DNA from 2 places in the Curtobacterium aetherium genome. Region 2 is predicted to be linked to the other one. Evidence: predicted binding sites of a transcription regulator. Region 2 holds the regulator's gene; the other holds the start of a gene.
The links. The regulator HrcA, encoded in region 2, represses chaperone genes, less so after heat shock. The targets are predictions, from matches to a motif close to TTNGCACTCGNNNNNNNCGAGTGCNAA.
Positions count from the first base shown of each region.

Region 1: the regulator HrcA is predicted to act here: its motif matches at 3,457-3,483, upstream of groES (co-chaperone GroES).

Region 1 covers NZ_CP076544.1:3,170,327-3,179,430, reverse strand. The annotation lists gene KM842_RS14765 (ABC transporter substrate-binding protein) at 207-1,544, shown strand; gene rarD (EamA family transporter RarD) at 1,898-2,851, opposite strand; gene groES (co-chaperone GroES) at 3,066-3,362, opposite strand; gene KM842_RS14750 (class I SAM-dependent methyltransferase) at 3,522-4,724, shown strand; gene KM842_RS14745 (DUF4190 domain-containing protein) at 4,821-5,777, opposite strand; gene tsaD (tRNA (adenosine(37)-N6)-threonylcarbamoyltransferase complex transferase subunit TsaD) at 6,076-7,131, opposite strand; gene rimI (ribosomal protein S18-alanine N-acetyltransferase) at 7,118-7,690, opposite strand; gene tsaB (tRNA (adenosine(37)-N6)-threonylcarbamoyltransferase complex dimerization subunit type 1 TsaB) at 7,687-8,307, opposite strand; gene KM842_RS14725 (RNA polymerase sigma factor) at 8,417-8,962, shown strand; gene KM842_RS14720 (CU044_5270 family protein) at 8,955-9,104, shown strand, end outside.
Region 2 covers NZ_CP076544.1:1,396,566-1,405,669, reverse strand. The annotation lists gene rpsT (30S ribosomal protein S20) at 1-51, opposite strand, end outside; gene KM842_RS06490 (pyridoxal phosphate-dependent aminotransferase) at 255-1,421, shown strand; gene lepA (translation elongation factor 4) at 1,465-3,312, shown strand; gene KM842_RS06480 (DUF1990 domain-containing protein) at 3,309-3,953, shown strand; gene KM842_RS06475 (HAD family hydrolase) at 4,051-4,743, opposite strand; gene hemW (radical SAM family heme chaperone HemW) at 4,773-5,996, shown strand; gene KM842_RS16020 (DUF4870 domain-containing protein) at 6,132-6,653, opposite strand; gene hrcA (heat-inducible transcriptional repressor HrcA) at 6,776-7,798, shown strand; gene dnaJ (molecular chaperone DnaJ) at 7,849-8,961, shown strand; gene KM842_RS06450 (16S rRNA (uracil(1498)-N(3))-methyltransferase) at 8,961-9,104, shown strand, end outside.

The DNA.
Region 1 (9,104 bases), 1.6 Mb from region 2:
GCGTAACTACCGTCCAGACGGACTCCTGATCAGGGGTTCCGGTGAGCCCGTTCAGAAGTGTCACGGGTATGTAACGAAACATCCAGGTGTGTCCTTCCGTCACACGGGCGAAACACATCGACCCTAGTTTTCTCTCCAATCCCACGCGGAGACGCCGCGCTCGACCCGATGCGGTAGGGCCTCCGCGCAGAGAAAGGGTTCCACGGATGATCAGAACCACCCGCGCCACCACGGCGCTGGCACTGGCGGGGGCGGCAGCGGTGCTCCTGGCCGCCTGCTCCACCTCGAGCAACGCCGGTGACGGCGCGTCCGAGTCGGCCAAGGCCGGCGGCGCGAAGAAGGACCCGGCGGCGAGCTGCGAGGCCCCCTCGTCGCCCAGCACCGACCCGCTGAAGATCGGCACGATCCTGCCGCTCACCGGTTCGCTCGCGTACCTCAACCCGCCCGCCGAGTCCGGTGTCGGCCTCGCCGTCGAGGACATCAACTCCGCCGGTGGCGTGCTGGACGAGGACGTCACGATCGACCCCGCCACCGACTCCGGTGACAGCAACGACATGACCGTGTCGAGCTCGGCCGCGACGAAGCTCGTCAACGCGAAGGTGCCGGTCGTCATCGGCGCCGAGTCCTCCTCGGTCACGCTCAACGTGATCGACCAGCTGACGAGCAACTGCATGGTGCAGATCTCGCCGGCCAACACGGCGACGGACCTGTCCGGCTACTCGTCGCACTACTACCGCACCGCTCCGCCGGACTCCGTGCAGGGATCCGCCCTCGGGCAGCTCGTCACCGGTGACGGCAACGCCAAGGTCGCCTTCCTCGTCTTCAACGACACGTACGGCACCGGCCTGCGTAACTCCGTGCAGGAGGCCGTCGAGGCCGCCGGCGGTCAGGTCGTCTACGGCGCGAAGGGCAAGGGCCAGGAGTTCCCGCCCGGACAGACCACGTTCTCGTCCGAGGTGACCGCGGCCCTCGCCGCGAAGCCCGACGCGATCGTCGTGCTGGCCTTCGACGAGACGAAGTCGATCATCCCCGAGCTCGTCTCGCAGGGGAACAAGGCGAAGATCTACATGTCCGACGGCAACACCGCGGACTACTCGAAGGACTTCGACAAGGGCACCCTCGACGGCGCGCAGGGCACCATCCCCGGCGCCAGCCCGAAGGACGACCTGAAGAAGCGTCTCGTCGACTTCTACAAGAAGTCCTCCAACAAGGACCTGGCCGACTTCTCGTACGCGGCCGAGTCCTACGACGCCACCACCCTCGCCGCCCTCGCCGCGGTGAAGGGCAAGGGCACCGACTCCGGCACCATCCAGGCCAACATGGCCGCGGTGTCCGGTGCGGACGGCGGCACCGAGTGCTCCACCTTCAAGGAGTGCAAGACGCTGCTCGACGGTGGGAAGGACATCCACTACACCGGCCCGTCCGGCATCGGTCCGTTCGACGAGAAGAACGACCCGTCGAGCGCCTACATCGGCATCTACAAGTTCGACGCGGACAACAAGCCCGTGTACCAGAGCGCCATCCAGGGCTCGGTCTCGAAGTAGCCACACCAGCACCACCGACGGCCCCCGGGAGCAGCTGCTCCCGGGGGCCGTCCCCGTGCGCGCCGGTTGCACCCGCCGGTCGGGCCGCCGGTGGAGGCGCGGCGAGACACCGGTGTCGGCCCGTCACGCCGCCGAGTGCTCGAGACGCCAGGTTCTCGAGACACCGGTGTCGGCCCGTCACGCCGCCGAGTGCTCGAAACGCCGCGGGAAACCGCACCGTCTCGGCGTCGGAGCGGCGTCCGGGACAGACGGGGGCGTCTCGCAGACCCGCCGGACCCGCCGGACCCGCCGGACCCGCCGGACCCGCCACACCCGCGGCACCCGGACAGGAGGCGCGCCTCCCCGCCGTCAGATCAGGCCGGCTCGACCGCCGGGGCGCGTCGCGCACTCCGCCGCGCAGCGGTGAACGAGTCGACCGTGAGCAGGACGAGCGCGAGCCAGACGATCCCGAAGCCGACCCACCGCGAGGGCGACATCGGCTCGTGCTGGACGAGCACCCCGACGAGCAGCTGCATCACCGGGGCGAGGTACTGCGTCAGCCCGAGCGTCGACAGGCTGACCCGTCGTGCCGAGGACGCGAAGAGCAGCAGCGGCACCGCGGTCGCCGGGCCGGTGAGCACCGTGACGAGCGTGTGCAGCCAGCCCTCGCTCCCGATCGTCAGTCCGCCGCCGACGCCGGTCACCCCGAGGACCACGAGTGCGCCGACCGCCAGGGGCAGCAGCCACACGGTCTCGATCGCCAGGCCGCTCAGCGCGTCGACCGTGCCGCCGACCCGCTTCTTCACGAGGCCGTACGCGCCGAACGAGAACGCCAGCGCGAGGGAGATCCACGGCATCTGCCCGTACCCGACCGCGATGACGACGACGGCCAGGATGCTGATGCCGACGGCGGTCCACTGCAGGGGACGGAGCCGCTCGCGGAGCACCAGGACACCGAGCGCGATCGTGACGAGCGGGTTGATGAAGTAGCCGAGCGCCGCCTCGACAGTGTGGCCCGTGGTGGTCGCGAGGACGTACACGGTCCAGTTCACGAGGATGAGGCCGGCGGCGATGCCCATGACGCCCATCACGCGCGGTTGCACGAGCAGGGACCGGGTGCGGAGCCACGACCGGGTGGCGAGGATCGCGACGGCGCAGAACACCAGGCCGAAGACGATGCGCCACGAGACGATCTCGAACGCGCCGGCGGGGGCCATGGCCGCGAAGAGCAACGGCATGAGTCCCCAGAGCCCGTAGGCCACGAGTGCCTGGACGACCCCGACGGATGCCTCGCTGCGCGCGGGGCGCGTGGGACTCGGTTCACTCACGGAACCATCCTAGGAAGGCGGGCCGACGGCGCAGGTCGAGGCCGCGCCTCCCGGCCGACACGAGGCCCTCGTCGGCGCCGCCCGCCACCCGCCGCTCGCCGGTCGCCGCTCGCCGCACGCCGCTCGCCGCTCGCCGCTCGCCGGCGGATCGTCCGTCGGCGGGACGACGAACGCCCCGTCGGCCAGGCCGACGGGGCGTTCGGTGGAGCAGGTGTCAGTGCTCGATGACCGCGAGGACGTCGCGGGCCGAGAGGACGAGGAGGTCCTCACCGGAGTACTTGACCTCAGTGCCGCCGTACTTGGAGTAGATGACCTTGTCGCCGACGGCGACGTCGAGCGGCACGCGGTTGCCGTTGTCGTCGATGCGACCCGGGCCCACGGCGACGACCTCGCCCTCCTGGGGCTTCTCCTTCGCGGTGTCCGGGATGACCAGACCCGACGCGGTGGTCTGCTCCGCCTCGACCTGGCGGATGACGATGCGATCTTCGAGCGGCTTGATGCTGACGGCCACGGTGACCTCTTCTTTCTCGGTACGTGTTCGGTACTGACGAAAACCGGGTTGGCACACTCCGGGGGAGAGTGCCAACGCCAACTCTAGGACGTCACTGGCACTCGGTCAATCCGAGTGCCAGCACATCCGGTCGGAGTCGACACCTGGGAGGATCGGGGCATGGACGCCGCCGAACTGACCCAGCTGCTGACCCCGGCGGGGATGGACCTGCTCGACCGTACGCCCTCGGTCTCGGACGGCGGCGAGATCGTCCGGGTCGTGTCGCGACTGCGGGCGGAGGGGCACGACCCGGCGCTCGTCGCGGCGGTCCTCACCCAGGCGAAGCTCCGGCAGAAGGCCCGCGGCAAGTTCGGCGACTTCGCCGCGCGGATGCTGTTCACCGAGGCCGGCCTCGAGCAGGCCACCCGCCTCCAGGTCGCCGCGCAGCACGCCGGACGCTTCGCTGCCGCCGGGCTGCACCGGGTGGCGGACCTCGGCTGCGGGATCGGCGGGGACGCCCTCGCGATGGCCGCGCTCGACCTGGACGTGACCGCCGTCGACCGGGACGAGGTGACGGCCGCGGTCGCGACGCACAACCTCGCACCCTGGCCGAACGCGCGGGTCGAACTCGGGGACGCCGCGACCTACGACGTGTCGACCGTCGACGGCGTGTGGATGGACCCCGCCCGCCGGACGAGCGGGCACTCCGACACCCGCCGCCTCGCCGACCCCGACGACTGGTCGCCCTCGCTGGACACCGTCTTCGCCGCCGCGACGACCACGCCGACCGGGGTGAAGCTCGGCCCGGGCATCGACCGCGACCTCATCCCGGACACCGCGGAGGCGCAGTGGACCTCGGTCGACCGCGAGGTCGTCGAACTCGCCCTCTGGTTCGGGCCGCTCGCCCGCCCCGGCATCTGCCGCGCCGCGACCGTCATCGGGCCGCACGGCATCGCCGAGCTGACGGGTGCCGCCGACGCCGAGGACGTCGAGGTCGGGCCGCTCGGCGCCTACCTCTACGAGCCCGACGGCGCCGTGATCCGCGCGCGGCTGATCGGCGACCTGGCCCGCTCGCTCGACGGGCACATGCTCTCCGAGGGCATCGCCTACGTGACGAGCGACCAGGCGGTCCTGACCCCCTTCGCGCAGGGGTTCCGGGTCGTCGACACCATGCCGCTCGACGTCAAGCGCCTGGCCGCCCGCCTGGCCGCGGACGACATCGGCACCGTCGAGATCAAGAAGCGGGGCGTCGACGTCGACCCCGCGGAGTTCCGCAAGCGCCTGCGTCTCCGGGGCCGTGGTCGCGTCACGCTCGTGCTCACCCGCCTGGAGGGTCGCCACACCGCCGTCCTGTGCGAACGGCTCACCGACGTGGCCGGCTGAGCGGTCCCGCTCCGTCCTCCGGACTCGATGCGGCGGGTCGCCGGTCGCGGGTCACAGCCGTGAGGACCTGGCGCGGCGCGCACGGTGTGGCGCCGGTCAGGCGATGAAGGCGCCCGCGCCGTCGGAGCCGTCCCAGCCGCCCGGCGGTGTCTGCACCGACGCGATGCCGAGGGCGATGAACCCGATCACGGCGATGACGTAGAGCGCCGTCATCGCCCATCCGCAGATGATCCCGGCGAGCGCGAGCCCGCGACCCTGCTCGCCGGTGTGCCGGATCCTGCCGAGGGCGATGTGCCCCATGATGGCTCCGGCCGGGCTCGTGAGGATGATCAGCGGCCAGACCACCACTCCGCCGAGGGCGAAGACGAGCGACAGGATCGCGAGCGTGCTCGTCGTGCGGGGCCGTCCGGAGGAGTACGGGCTGCTCGCGGCGTACGGGTTGCTCGCGGCGTACGGGTTGGCCGACTGGCCGTACTGGCCCGCTGCGCCGTACTGGCCCGCTCCGCCGTACTGGCCGGAGCCGGCGTACTGGCCCGCTCCGCCGTACTGGCCCGACTTGCCGTACTGGCCCGTCTGCGGGTGCTGCCCCGCCTGGCCGTACTGGCCCGCTCCACCGTACTGGCCCGCTCCCCCGTACTGGCCGGCTCCGCCGTACTGGCCGGCCTGGGGGTACTGGCCCGCCTGGCCGTACTGGCCCGCCTGGCCGTTTTGGCCCGCTCCGCCGTACTGGCCGGCCTGGGGGTACTGCCCCGACTGCCCGGACTGCGGCGGCTGCCCGTACCGCGCCTGGTCCGCGCCGGACGACGAGGGCCCGGCCCACGGCGCACCGGACGCCGAGGAGCCCGACGCCGCACCGTACGAGGACGACGCGGCCGACCCGCTGCGGTCGCCCGCGGGGTCGGTGACGCCCTGCGCCGCCGAACCCTGTCCGGAGCTCGCGAAGGGGTCACGCGCCACGGGTGACCGCCCGTCCTGCGACGGCTGACCCGACGCGTGGTCCGATGCTTGGTCCGACGCTTCGTCGTGCGTCGATCGGTCGTTCTGGTCGGACACGGTGCACCCCTCCCGGCGGCCGGTCGGTCGCCGGCCCCGATCTTCCCACACGGGTCCCACCCTCGTTCAGGAGTCGGGGTGCACCGGACCCAGGACGATGACCCGCGTGGCGGGACCCTGCGGGACGGCCCGTCCCCGGACAGCCGCCCCGCACAGCGCCCCCGCTCAGCGGGCAGCGCCCCCGCCCCGCACAGCGCCCCCGCTCAGCGGGCAGCGCCCCCGCTCAGCAGGCAGCACCCCCGCTCAGCGGGCCGTGCCCCCGCTCAGCGGGCCGTGCCGCCAACAGACGGACCGGTGGTCAGACCTGGACGGTCGTCACCGGCAGGGTCGAGTCGGCGGCGATGCCGAGGTCGCTCGGTGCGTGCCCCTCGGCCACGAGCCGCGCGCCCACGGCCGCGATCATCGCGCCGTTGTCCGTGCACAGGTCGAACGGCGGGATCCGCAGCGCCACCCCGGCAGCGGCGCAGCGCTCCTCGGCGACCTGGCGGAGCCGGGCGTTCGCCACGACCCCGCCGCCGAGCAACAGCCGGTCGACACCGGTGTCGCGGCAGGCTGCGAGGGCCTTGGTCAGCAGGACGTCGACCACGGCCTCGCGGAAGCTCGCGGCGACGTCGGCGACGGGGACGTCGCGACCGTCGTCACGGCAGCGCTCGACCCAGCGCGCGACGGCGGTCTTCAGCCCGGAGAACGAGAAGTCGTACCGGTGTGCGGCCATGTCCTTCGGCAGGGTCAGTCCGCGGGGGAACCGGATCGCTGTGGGATCGCCGTCCGCCGCTGCCCGGTCGATCTGCGGGCCGCCCGGGTACGGCAGACCCAGCAGGCGCGCGACCTTGTCGAACGCCTCTCCCGCGGCGTCGTCGATGGTCTCGCCGAGGAGTTCGACGTCGCCGACCAGGTCGCGCACGAGCAGCAGCGACGTGTGCCCGCCGGACACCAGCAACGCCACCGTCGGCAGGTCGATCTCCGAGCCGTCTGACCGCAGCACGTCCGCGCCGACGTGGCCGACCAGGTGGTTCACGCCGTACAGGGGTTTGCCCGTGGCGACGGCGAGCGCCTTCGCGGCCCCGACACCGACCATGAGGGCGCCCGCGAGCCCGGGACCGGCGGTCACGGCGACGGCGTCGAGCTCGTCGAGCGTGACGCCGGCCTGCTCGAGGGCCTGCTCGAGCGTCGGGGTCATCGCCTCGAGGTGCGCGCGCGCGGCGACCTCGGGCACGACGCCGCCGTAGCGGGCGTGCTCGTCCATGCTCGAGGCGATGACGTTCGCGAGCAGGGTGGTCCCCCGCACGATGCCGACGCCGGTCTCGTCGCACGAGGTCTCGATGCCGAGCACCAGTGGTTCAACCGCGGTCATCGAGGATCTCCTGTCCGATCGGTCCGACACCGCTCGGGCGGTCCCCGGTCCCGGCCCCGGCCACGTCGGGCTGCGCCGGCAGTTCCGCCCGCATCACCCACGCGTCGACGCCGTCGGGCTGGTAGTACCGCGGCCGGGTGGCGATGTGCTCGAAGCCGAACGCGGTGTACATCGTCTGCGCCACGGGGTTGTCGGCACGGACCTCGAGGAACACCTCGTGCACGTCGCGGCGTCGTGCCTCGTCGAGCAGCTCGGTGAACAGCACCCGGCCGAGGCCCTTGCCCCGCTGGTTCGCGGCGACCGCGATCGTCTGCACGTCCGCCACCGGGTTGCCCGGCAGCGACGACAGCCCGGCGTACCCGACGACCGTCGGCGCCGAGCCCTCGTCGGTCGTCTCGACCACGACGTAGTACCCGTGCGGGGAGTGCAGTTCGCCGGACATCTGCGAGGCCGACCAGGCGTCCGTCGGGAACGAGACGTGCTCGAGCCACATGACGTCGTCGAGGTCCTGCGGGTGCGCCCGCCGCAGGCGCAGCCCGTCCGGCAGCACGGCGGTCACCGCGCCACCCGCTTCGGCGCCCCGGGCACGGTCACGTCCGGCTCGCGCAGGTAGACGGGGGTGTCGGCGGCCAGGGGCGCGCCGGAGGCGAGCCGGTCCGCGACGAGCACCCCGAGCCTCCCGGCCGGGATGGTGGCGGCCGTCACGCGGCGCCAGTCGACGGTGTCCGCACGGGAGGCCCGCAGCGCGTCGTCCAGGTCCGCCGGCCTGGCCAGACCGGGACCGGCGACGCGGACGCCGTCGGCGTCGTAGGCGCTCCAGGCGACCTCGCGACGGCGGGCGTCGGTGAGGACGACGAGGCGGCCGTCCTGTCCGGCGGCGACCGCGTCGTGGCTGACGACGGGGAGGACGGGGACGCCGCGGGCGGCGGCGAACGTCCGCGCGGCGGCGATGCCGACTCGCAGGCCGGTGAACGGACCGGGGCCCATGCCGGCGGCCACGCCGGTGACGTCGGCGGGGGTGATCCCGGCGTCGCGGAGGACCTCGTCGAGGAAGGGGCCGACGACCTCGGCGTGCCGGCGCGTGTCGTCGGTCTCGCGGACGGCGAGGACCTGACGCGTCGTCGGGTCGACGACGGCGACGGAGGTCCCGGCGGAGGTGTCGATCGCGAGCAGCACCCGTCCATCGTAGGTGCGGGCGAGCGCCTCGATCCGCGGCGCCCGGTCGCGGTGGGACCCGGACCGGACGAAGATGGAACTCCCGCACCAGGATCGGGCAACACCTATCGTGCCCAGCAACCACCCACCACCAGACGCCGCCGCCGCGCTCGGTCGACAGTTCGACCTGCACGCCCGCCGCATCCTGCTGTACCTCGCCCGCCGGACCGACCTGCAGACCGCCGAGGACATCCTCGGCGAGACGTTCGTGACGGCCCTCGTCCGCTGGCCGTCGTTCGACCTGTCCCGGCAGGAACCGCTGCCGTGGCTGTTCGGCATCGCCACGAACCTGCTCCGTCGGCACTGGCGCTCGGAACGGCGGGCCGTCCGGGCGATGTCCCGCACCGCCGTCCCCGACCTGTTCGAGGACGAGCCGGGCGACCGCCTCGACGTCGAGCGTGCCGTCCAGGTGGTCGTCCGCGAGCTCGACCGGATGCGGCCCGCCGTCCGGGACACCGTCCTGCTGCACGCCTGGGCCGAGCTGACCTACGACCAGATCGCGGAGGCGACCGGCGTGCCCGTCGGTACCGTCCGCTCACGACTCAACCGCGCCCGCACGGCCCTCCGCGCCGTCCCCGGTGCCACCGACCCCCTGAACGGACCACTCCATGTCTGACGACGACCTCTCCGCCCTCCGCCGGCTGCGCAGCGACGAGGACCTCCCACCCGAGGTGGTCGACGCCTCGCTCGACCGTGCACGCCTCCGGTTCGAGACGGCGGTCAGGACGACGGGAGGCGCGCGTCGGGGCCGGCCGGCG
Region 2 (9,104 bases):
GGCCTTCTGGTTGGTCTTGATGCGCTTGAGCTGCGACTTGATGTTCGCCATGCGTGTTGCTCCTGGTTTCGTCTCGGACGGGTGGTTGCGATCCCGGGTAGAGGGGCCCTTCGTCGCATCGCGTTCCACCCGTGGGCGACGGAACGCGTAAGCCAGCGACAAACGTTACCAGGCCGACCCGTCCCGACCAAAGCCCGACACGGTGCGCGTGGCGCGGAGGTCGGCGCGGGAACCGGAGCGGATACGGTGGCGGCATGCCGTCCCTCGCGCCCCGCATCGACACCGTCCCGCCCTCGGGCATCCGCCGGGTGTTCGAGCAGGCGGCCCTCCTCGACGACGTGACGATGCTCGTCATCGGTGAGCCGGACGTCCCCGTCGCGAAGCACATCGGCGACGCCGCTCGTCGTGCGTGGGCGGAGGACCGCACCGACTACGGTCCGAACGGCGGCATCCCGCAGCTCCGGCAGGCGATCCAGGACAAGCTGCACCGCGAGAACCGGATGGACGTCGACCTCGAGCAGGTGTGGGTCACGGTCGGTGCGACGCAGGCGCTGTTCACCGCGATGACGCTCGTGCTCTCGCCGGGCGACGAGGTGCTCGTGCCGGACCCCGGCTACACGACCTTCACGATGAACGCCCACATCATCGGCGCGGACCCGGTGCCGTACCAGCTGTCGCCGTCGCACGGGTTCGCGCCCGACCTGGCGGCCCTGGAGGCGCGGATCACCGACCGCACGCGCGCCATCGTCGTCAACTCCCCGTCCAACCCGCTCGGCACGGTGTTCGGCGAGCAGACGCTGCGGGATCTGCTGGCGCTGGCGAAGCGGCACGACCTCTGGGTGATCAGCGACGAGGTCTACGAGTACTTCACCTACGGCACGCGGCACGTCAGCCTGGCGTCCCTCGACGACGACGACCGGGTGTTCTCCGCCTTCTCGCTGAGCAAGACCTACGCGATGACCGGGGTGCGGGTGGGGTACCTCGTGACGCCGAAGGGCATGGGCCCGACGATGCGCACCGTGCAGGAGTCGATCATCAGCTGCGTCGCGGAGCCCGACCAGTGGGCGGCCCTGGCGGCCATCGTCGGGGACCACTCGCCCGTGCAGGACGCCCGCGAGCACTACCGCGAGAACCTCGAGGTCGCGACCGGGGTCCTCGACGCCGCGGGCATCCGGTACAACGACCCGCAGGGCGCCTTCTACCTGTGGATCGACGTCTCGCACGCCACCCGGGGCGACGTCGCCGAGTGGGCGCTCGCGTTCCTGCAGCAGGAGCGGGTGGCGGTCGCACCGGGCAGCGCGTTCGGACGGACCGGCGAGGGCTGGATCCGGGTGTGCCTGGCCGCGTCGGCCGAGGACCTGCGTCGCGGACTCGGCGCGCTGCCCGTCCCGACGCTCGGGACGCACGCCACCGACGCCTGAGCATGGGACAATCGTCGGACCGTCCGACCCACCCCGAGGAACCGTGAGCCCACAAGCATCTGCGCCGCTCGAGCCCGCCTCGACGCCGGCCGCCGCGATCCGCAACTTCTGCATCATCGCGCACATCGACCACGGCAAGTCCACGCTGGCCGACCGCATGCTGTCGATCACCGGCATCGTCGAGGACCGGGCGATGCGTGCGCAGTACCTCGACCGCATGGACATCGAGCGCGAGCGCGGCATCACGATCAAGTCGCAGGCCGTCCGCATGCCGTGGGAGCTCGACGGCGAGACCTTCGCGCTGAACATGATCGACACGCCGGGGCACGTCGACTTCTCGTACGAGGTCTCGCGGTCCCTCGCGGCGTGCGAGGGTGCGATCCTGCTGGTGGACGCGGCGCAGGGCATCGAGGCCCAGACGCTCGCCAACCTGTACCTGGCGCTCGAGAACGACCTCGAGATCATCCCGGTGCTCAACAAGATCGACCTGCCGGCCGCCGAGCCCGAGAAGTACGCCGCCGAGCTCGCGCAGCTCATCGGCGGCAAGCCCGAGGACGTCCTGCGCGTCTCCGGCAAGACGGGCGAGGGCGTGGCCGAGCTGCTCGACCGCGTCGTCCGGACCGTGCCGGCACCCGTCGGGACCGTCGACGCCGCGCCCCGCGCGATGATCTTCGACTCGGTGTACGACAGCTACCGCGGTGTCGTGACCTACGTGCGCATGATCGACGGGTCAATCAAGCCGCGCGAGAAGGTCCAGATGATGTCGACCAAGTCGACGCACGAGATCCTCGAGATCGGGGTGTCGAGCCCCGAGCCGACCCCGACGAAGGGGCTGTCCGTGGGCGAGGTCGGATACCTCATCACCGGCGTGAAGGACGTGCGGCAGTCGAAGGTCGGCGACACGGTCACGAGCGCGCAGCGTCCGGCGACCGAGGCTCTGTCCGGCTACACCGACCCGAAGCCGATGGTCTTCTCGGGCCTGTACCCGATCGACGGCAGCGACTACCCGGTGCTGCGTGAGGCGCTCGACAAGCTCAAGCTGTCCGACGCCGCACTGGTCTACGAGCCCGAGACCTCCGTCGCGCTCGGCTTCGGCTTCCGCTGCGGCTTCCTCGGGCTGCTGCACCTCGAGATCATCACCGAGCGGCTGCGCCGCGAGTTCGACCTCGACCTCATCACGACCGCGCCGAGCGTGGTCTACGAGGTCACGACCGAGGACAACACCGTCACCGAGGTCACCAACCCCTCGGAGTTCCCGACCGGCCGCATCGTCGAGGTCCGCGAGCCGATGGTCCGCGCCGCCATCCTCGCGCCGAAGGACTACGTCGGCGCGATCATGGACCTGTGCCAGCAGCGCCGTGGCTCCCTGCTCGGCATGGAATACCTGGGCGAGGACCGGGTCGAGATCCGCTACGAGATCCCCCTCGGCGAGATCGTGTTCGACTTCTTCGACCAGCTGAAGAGCAAGACGCAGGGCTACGCGAGCCTCGACTACGAGCCCACCGGTGACCAGGCCGCCGACCTCGTGAAGGTCGACATCCTGCTGCAGGGTGACCAGGTGGACGCGTTCAGCGCGATCGTGCACCGCGAGAAGGCGTACGCGTACGGCACGCTCATGACCGAGCGCCTGCGCAAGCTCATCCCGCGCCAGCAGTTCGAGGTGCCGATCCAGGCCGCGATCGGCGCCCGCATCATCGCCCGCGAGAGCATCCGCGCGATGCGCAAGGACGTCCTGGCGAAGTGCTACGGCGGTGACATCACCCGCAAGCGCAAGCTGCTCGAGAAGCAGAAGGAAGGCAAGAAGCGCATGAAGACCATCGGTCGGGTCGAGGTCCCGCAGGAAGCCTTCATCGCAGCGCTCTCCGGCGACGTCGAAGAGAAGAAGAAGTGAGCCGCGGGCAGCACCGGACCGCCCTGACCTACGGCGCCGTCGGTGCGACCCAGGCGTCGGACCTCATGACCTACCCGCCGGAGGGCTTCACGCCGGCGGAGTCCCGCGCCCGGATCGGCCACGGCGACCAGCGCTTCGAGACCGCGGTCATGCAGGCCCTGACCTGGCAGATCCAGGAGCGCAGCGGCATGGGCGTGCACGTCGAGGACACCCCGGAGGACGACGAGGTCCGGTACAACCCGGTCACCTTCGACGAGAACGGCGTCCCGGTCGTCCCCGCGTCGATCGGCACCCCGCGGGTCGAACGGACCACGCCGGACGGCACGCCGTTGCTGACCGCGGGCACGACGGCGACGCTGACGATGCACGCGTTCGGGCAGACCGTGCAGGCGCCGGTGCGCGTCGTCGCGATCATCGACGAGCGCGACCGCAAGGGCTTCGCGTACGGCACGCTCGAGGGACACCCGCTGTCGGGCGAGGAGTCCTTCGTCGTCGAGCGCACGCCGGACGGGTCGGTCTGGTTGCAGGTCCGCCAGTTCTCGCAGCCGGCGAGCCGGAAGTGGCGGTTCGTCGCGCCGCTGCTGCGTCGCCAGCAGCGTGTGATGGCCGAGAAGTACCTGGCCGCGCTCCGCGGCGACTGACGCGGCCGCACCGACCGGTCGGGTGACGGTGACCGCGCGACCGGGGCGTGCCTCCCGGCCTGGAGGCACGCCCCGCGTGACCCGGTCGTCCCGCGTCTCAGCCGAGCGGCTCGAGCGCAGCGATCGCGTCCTCGATGAGCCGGGCGTCCTCGACGCAGTCCCGCGCGACCGCGACCGCACTCGTGGCGCGCAAGGCGTCCACGTCGTAGACCCCCGTCGCCACCGCGAGGAACGGGATCCCCACGGCGTCCGCGGCCTCGCCGTCACGGGGTGTGTCGCCGACGATGACGGCGCGGCTGCCGGAGAGCGCGGCGGCGGCGCGGGCGGTGACGCCGGACCGTTCCACCTCCTCGTCGCCGAAGTACGAGTGCTCCCAGTCGAAGGCGTCGACGTCGAAGCCCGCGCCGGACAGCTTGATGCGGGCGCGGTGCGCGGAGTTGCCGGTGAGCAGGCCGTTCCGCCAACCGAGCGACGCGAAGTGCCGCACGAGCTCGATCGCGCCGGGCGCCGGCGTCCGGCGGTCCCCGGAGCGGTACCGCTCGTCGGACAGGTCGCGGAGGTGACCACTGACCGTCGGGACGAGGCCGTCGTCGAGCCGGTGGGCGCGCACGTGCTCGACGATGATGCCGGCGTCGGTACGGCCGTGCTGGTGGCCGACGAGCAGGGGCAGGTCGCGGCCCATCGCCCGCTCGAGGGCCAGGTGGTAGAGGTTGCCCGGTGACGCGGCGTTGCGCACGAGGGTCCCGTCGATGTCCCAGAGGACCGTGGTGCTGACCTGGTGGTGCTCCATGCCGTCCATGATGACGGACAATGGACTCCATGCCGAGTGCTCTGCCGATCGCCGATCCCGCTCCCGCGGACGGGCTCGTCGATCCGGGTCCCGGAGCGGGCGACGTCCCGTTCGGTGTCTACGTGCACGTCCCGTTCTGCCGGGTGCGCTGCGGGTACTGCGACTTCAACACGTACACGGCGTCGGAGCTGCGCGGGGTCCGGCGTGACGACTACGCCGGCCACGCCCTGCGCGAGATCGCCTTCGCGGACCGGGTGCTCGAGCGCTCCGGCGTCCCGCGGCGTCCGGTGTCGACGGTGTTCTTCGGCGGCGGCACCCCGACGATGCTGCCGGCGTCGGACCTGGCGATGATCCTGCGGGCGATCGACGACACTTGGGGGATCCTGCCCGGAGCCGAGGTCACGACCGAGGCGAACCCCGACTCCGTCGACGCCGAGTCGATCGCGACGCTGCAGCGCGCGGGCTTCACCCGGATGAGCTACGGCATGCAGTCGGCGGTCCCGCACGTGCTCGCGACCCTCGACCGGACGCACGACCCCGAGCGGGTGCCCGTCGTCGTCGACCTCGCGAAGCAGCAGGGGCTCGACGTCAGCCTCGACCTCATCTACTCGACGCCGGGGGAGTCCCTCGACGACTGGCGCACCTCGCTCGACGCCGCGATCGCGTGCGCCCCGGACCACGTGTCGGCGTACTCGCTCATCGTCGAGGACGGCACCGCGATGGGCCGCGCCGTGTCGCGCGGTGAGCTCCCGGCACCGGACGACGACCTGGCCGCGGACATGTACGAGCTGGCGGACCGGGTGCTCGGCGACGCCGGCTACGACTGGTACGAGGTCTCCAACTGGGCGCGCGGTCCGGAGCACGCCAGCCAGCACAACCTGTCGTACTGGAGGGGCCACGACTGGTGGGGCATCGGCCCCGGAGCGCACTCCGCCGTGGCGGGGACGCGGTGGTGGAACGTGAAGCACCCCGCCGCGTACGCGAACAAGGTGCTGCAGGACGAGTCGCCGGCCGCGGGGCGTGAGACCCTCGACGCCGAGACGCGCTACGTCGAGCGCGTGCTCCTCGCCGCGCGGGTGCGCGGCGAGCTCCGCACCGACGAGCTCCGCCGGGAGGCCCGTGGCCGGGTCGCCGGCCTCATCGCGCGCGGTCTCGTGGACGGCCGGGCGGCGCTCGGCGGGTCCCTCGAGCTGACGCTCCCGGGCCGCCTGCTCGCGGACGCGGTCGTGCGCGACCTGCTCGACGAGGACTGACGCGGGACCGGGCGCAGAGTCGTCACCGCCCCGGCGCACCAGCGCGCAGGCCCGTCGGTGCGCCGGGGCGCCCAGGCGCTGGCCCGTCGGTGCGCCGGGGCGCCCAGGCGCTGGCCCGTCGGTGCGCCGGGGGCGCTAGGGCTTCACGAACTCGATCGAGAGCGGGTAGCGGTAGAACTGGCCCTGGTTGGCGGCCAGCGCGGCGAGGATGCCGAAGACGATCGACACGATGCCGACGGCCGCGATGACCAGGAACCCGATGCCGAGCACCGACGTCAGGGCCCCCACGAAGTAGGCGATGGCCATCGTGATGTGGAAGTTCAGCGCGACGCGGGTGTGCTCGCGGACGAAGCGGCCACGGTCACGCAGCAACAGGTACCCGATGACGGGGACGAGGACGTTCGAGAAGATCCCGCCGACATGGGTCAGCGTCGCCCAGAGTCGCTGGTCCTCCGGGGTCATCGGCTGCGGGGGCCGGTAGCCCTCCGGGTGCCCGGGCTGCTGCTGCCAGCCGCTGCCGTACGCGCCGTCCTGCTGCTGGCCGTAGCGCTGTCCGCCGTACGGCTGCCCGGGGTACCGGTCTCCGTCGGGCTGCTTCCCGCCGTGCTGGCCGTCGCGGGGGTCGCCCGGGCCGCCGGGCTCCTGTCCGTAGCTCATGCCCGCAGCGTACCGAGGCGCCTGTGCAGAAGTCCCGGGGCGTCGGTCGTCGGGCGTAGGATCAGCACTCGACGAGTGAGAGTGCCAGCAGTCGGACGGCGACACGAGCGGAAGGGGAACCGATGGTCAGCGAACGGAGCCTCGAGGTCCTCAAGGCCATCGTGCGGGACTACGTCGCCTCGCGTGAGCCGGTCGGGTCGAAGACCATCGTGGAGCGCCACGCCTTCGGGGTGAGCGCCGCGACGATCCGCAACGACATGGCCCAGCTCGAGGACGAGCAGCTCATCATCGCCCCGCACACCTCGTCGGGCCGTGTCCCCACCGACAAGGGCTACCGCGTCTTCGTCGACCACCTGGCCGCCGCCCGTCCGCTCTCCGGCGCCCAGCGGCAGGCGATCGAGACGTTCCTCGGTGCCTCGAACGACCTCGACGACGTCCTGACCCGCACCGTGCGCCTCCTCAGCCAGCTGACCAACCAGGTCGCGCTCGTGCAGTACCCGACCATGGGGCACGCGCGCGTCCAGCACGTCGAACTCGTCCGCCTGGCCGACACCCGCCTGATGGTCGTGCTCATCACGGACACCGCACGGGTCGAGCAGCGCGTCATCGAGACCGACGTCGCCGTCGACGAGTCCGCCCTGTCCGAGCTCCGCGCCGTCGTGAACGGCGCCACGGTCGGGCTGCCGCTGCAGGACGCGCCGACCACGCTCCGGTCCCTCCCCGGGCAGCTGCGTCCGGAGGTCCAGGCACTCGCCGGGGTCGTCGTCGCGAGCCTGGTCGAACAGGTCGCCGCGAACCGGCAGGACCGGCTGCTCATGGCCGGCGCCGCGAACCTGGCCAAGAGCGAGCAGGACTTCTCGGGCGGGCTCTTCCCCGTGCTCGAGGCCATCGAGGAACAGGTCACCCTGCTCCGGTTGTTCGGCGAGATGCAGGTCGACGACATCGCGGTCGCGGCGAGCATCGGGGTCGAGAACGCCGAGTACGGTCTCGACGCGACCAGCATCGTCGCGGGCGGCTACCTCGCCGCCCGTGGTGAGATCGCCCGCCTGGGCGTCCTCGGTCCGACCAGGATGGACTACGGCACGAACATGGCCGCGGTCCGCGCGGTCGCCCGCTACCTGTCCCGGTTGCTCGGCGAGGCCTGACCTCCCGACGCCCTCCCACCCCGCCCACCCACGCACCCCCTGAGGAACACTTGGCAGACCACTACGACGTCCTCGGCGTCCCGCGCGACGCCTCCGATGCCGACATCAAGAAGGCGTACCGGCGGCTCGCACGCGAGCTCCACCCGGACGTGAACCCGAGCCCCGACGCCGCCGAGCGGTTCAAGGACGTCACGCACGCGTACGACGTCCTGAGCGACCCGGACCAGCGCCGACGCTTCGACGCGGGCCCGCAGGACGGTCCCTTCGGCGCCGGAGCCGGCGGGTTCAGCGACATCTTCGACGCCTTCTTCGGCGGTGGTGGCGGCGGCGGCGGACGGGGAACCGGTCCGCGCAGCCGTGCCGAGCGGGGCCAGGACGCCCTGCTGCGGCTCGAGGTCGATCTCGACGAGGTCGTCTTCGGGACCCACAAGGACCTCGAGGTCGACACCGCGGTGCTGTGTGACACGTGCGGCGGTTCCTGCTGCGCGCCCGGCACGAGCCCGCAGACGTGCGACATCTGCGGCGGCTCCGGCCACATCCAGCGCCAGGTCCGCTCGCTCCTGGGCAACGTCGTCACGAGCGCGCCCTGCGGGACGTGCCGCGGCTACGGCACCGTGATCCCGAATCCCTGCCCCACCTGCCAGGGCCAGGGGCGCGTCCGCGCCCGTCGCACGGTCCCGGTGGACGTCCCCGCGGGCGTCGACTCCGGCCTGCGCCTGCAGATGCCCGGTCAGGGCGAGGTCGGGCCGGCCGGCGGTCCCTCGGGTGACCTGTACCTCGAGGTCCGCGTGCGGCACCACGACGTCTTCAGCCGCGACGGCGACGACCTGCTCGCCACGCTCGAGGTCCCGATGACCGACGCCGTGCTCGGTGCCACGACCACGATCGACGGCCTCGACGGGCCGGTCGAGCTCGAGATCCGTCCTGGCGTGCAGAGCGCCGACGTCCTGGTCATCAAGGACCGCGGTGTCACGAAGCTCCGCGGGTCGGGTCGTGGCGACCTCAAGGTGGGCATCCAGGTCGTGACGCCGACCAAGCTGTCCCACAAGGAGCGCCAGCTCATCGAGCAGCTCGCGAAGTCCCACAAGGCCGGGTCGCCCCAGCTGTCCCGCTTCCAGCAGGGCATGTTCGGCAAGCTCCGCGACCGGTTCTTCAACTTCTGATGGCGTCGCTCTACCTCGTCGACACGCTCGACGGCGTCACGGCGGGCGGCCAGGTGTCGCTCGACGGCGCCGAGGGTCGTCACGCAGTGACGGTGTCCCGCGTGCGCGTGGGGGAGCGGCTCCGGCTCTCCGACGGTCGCGGC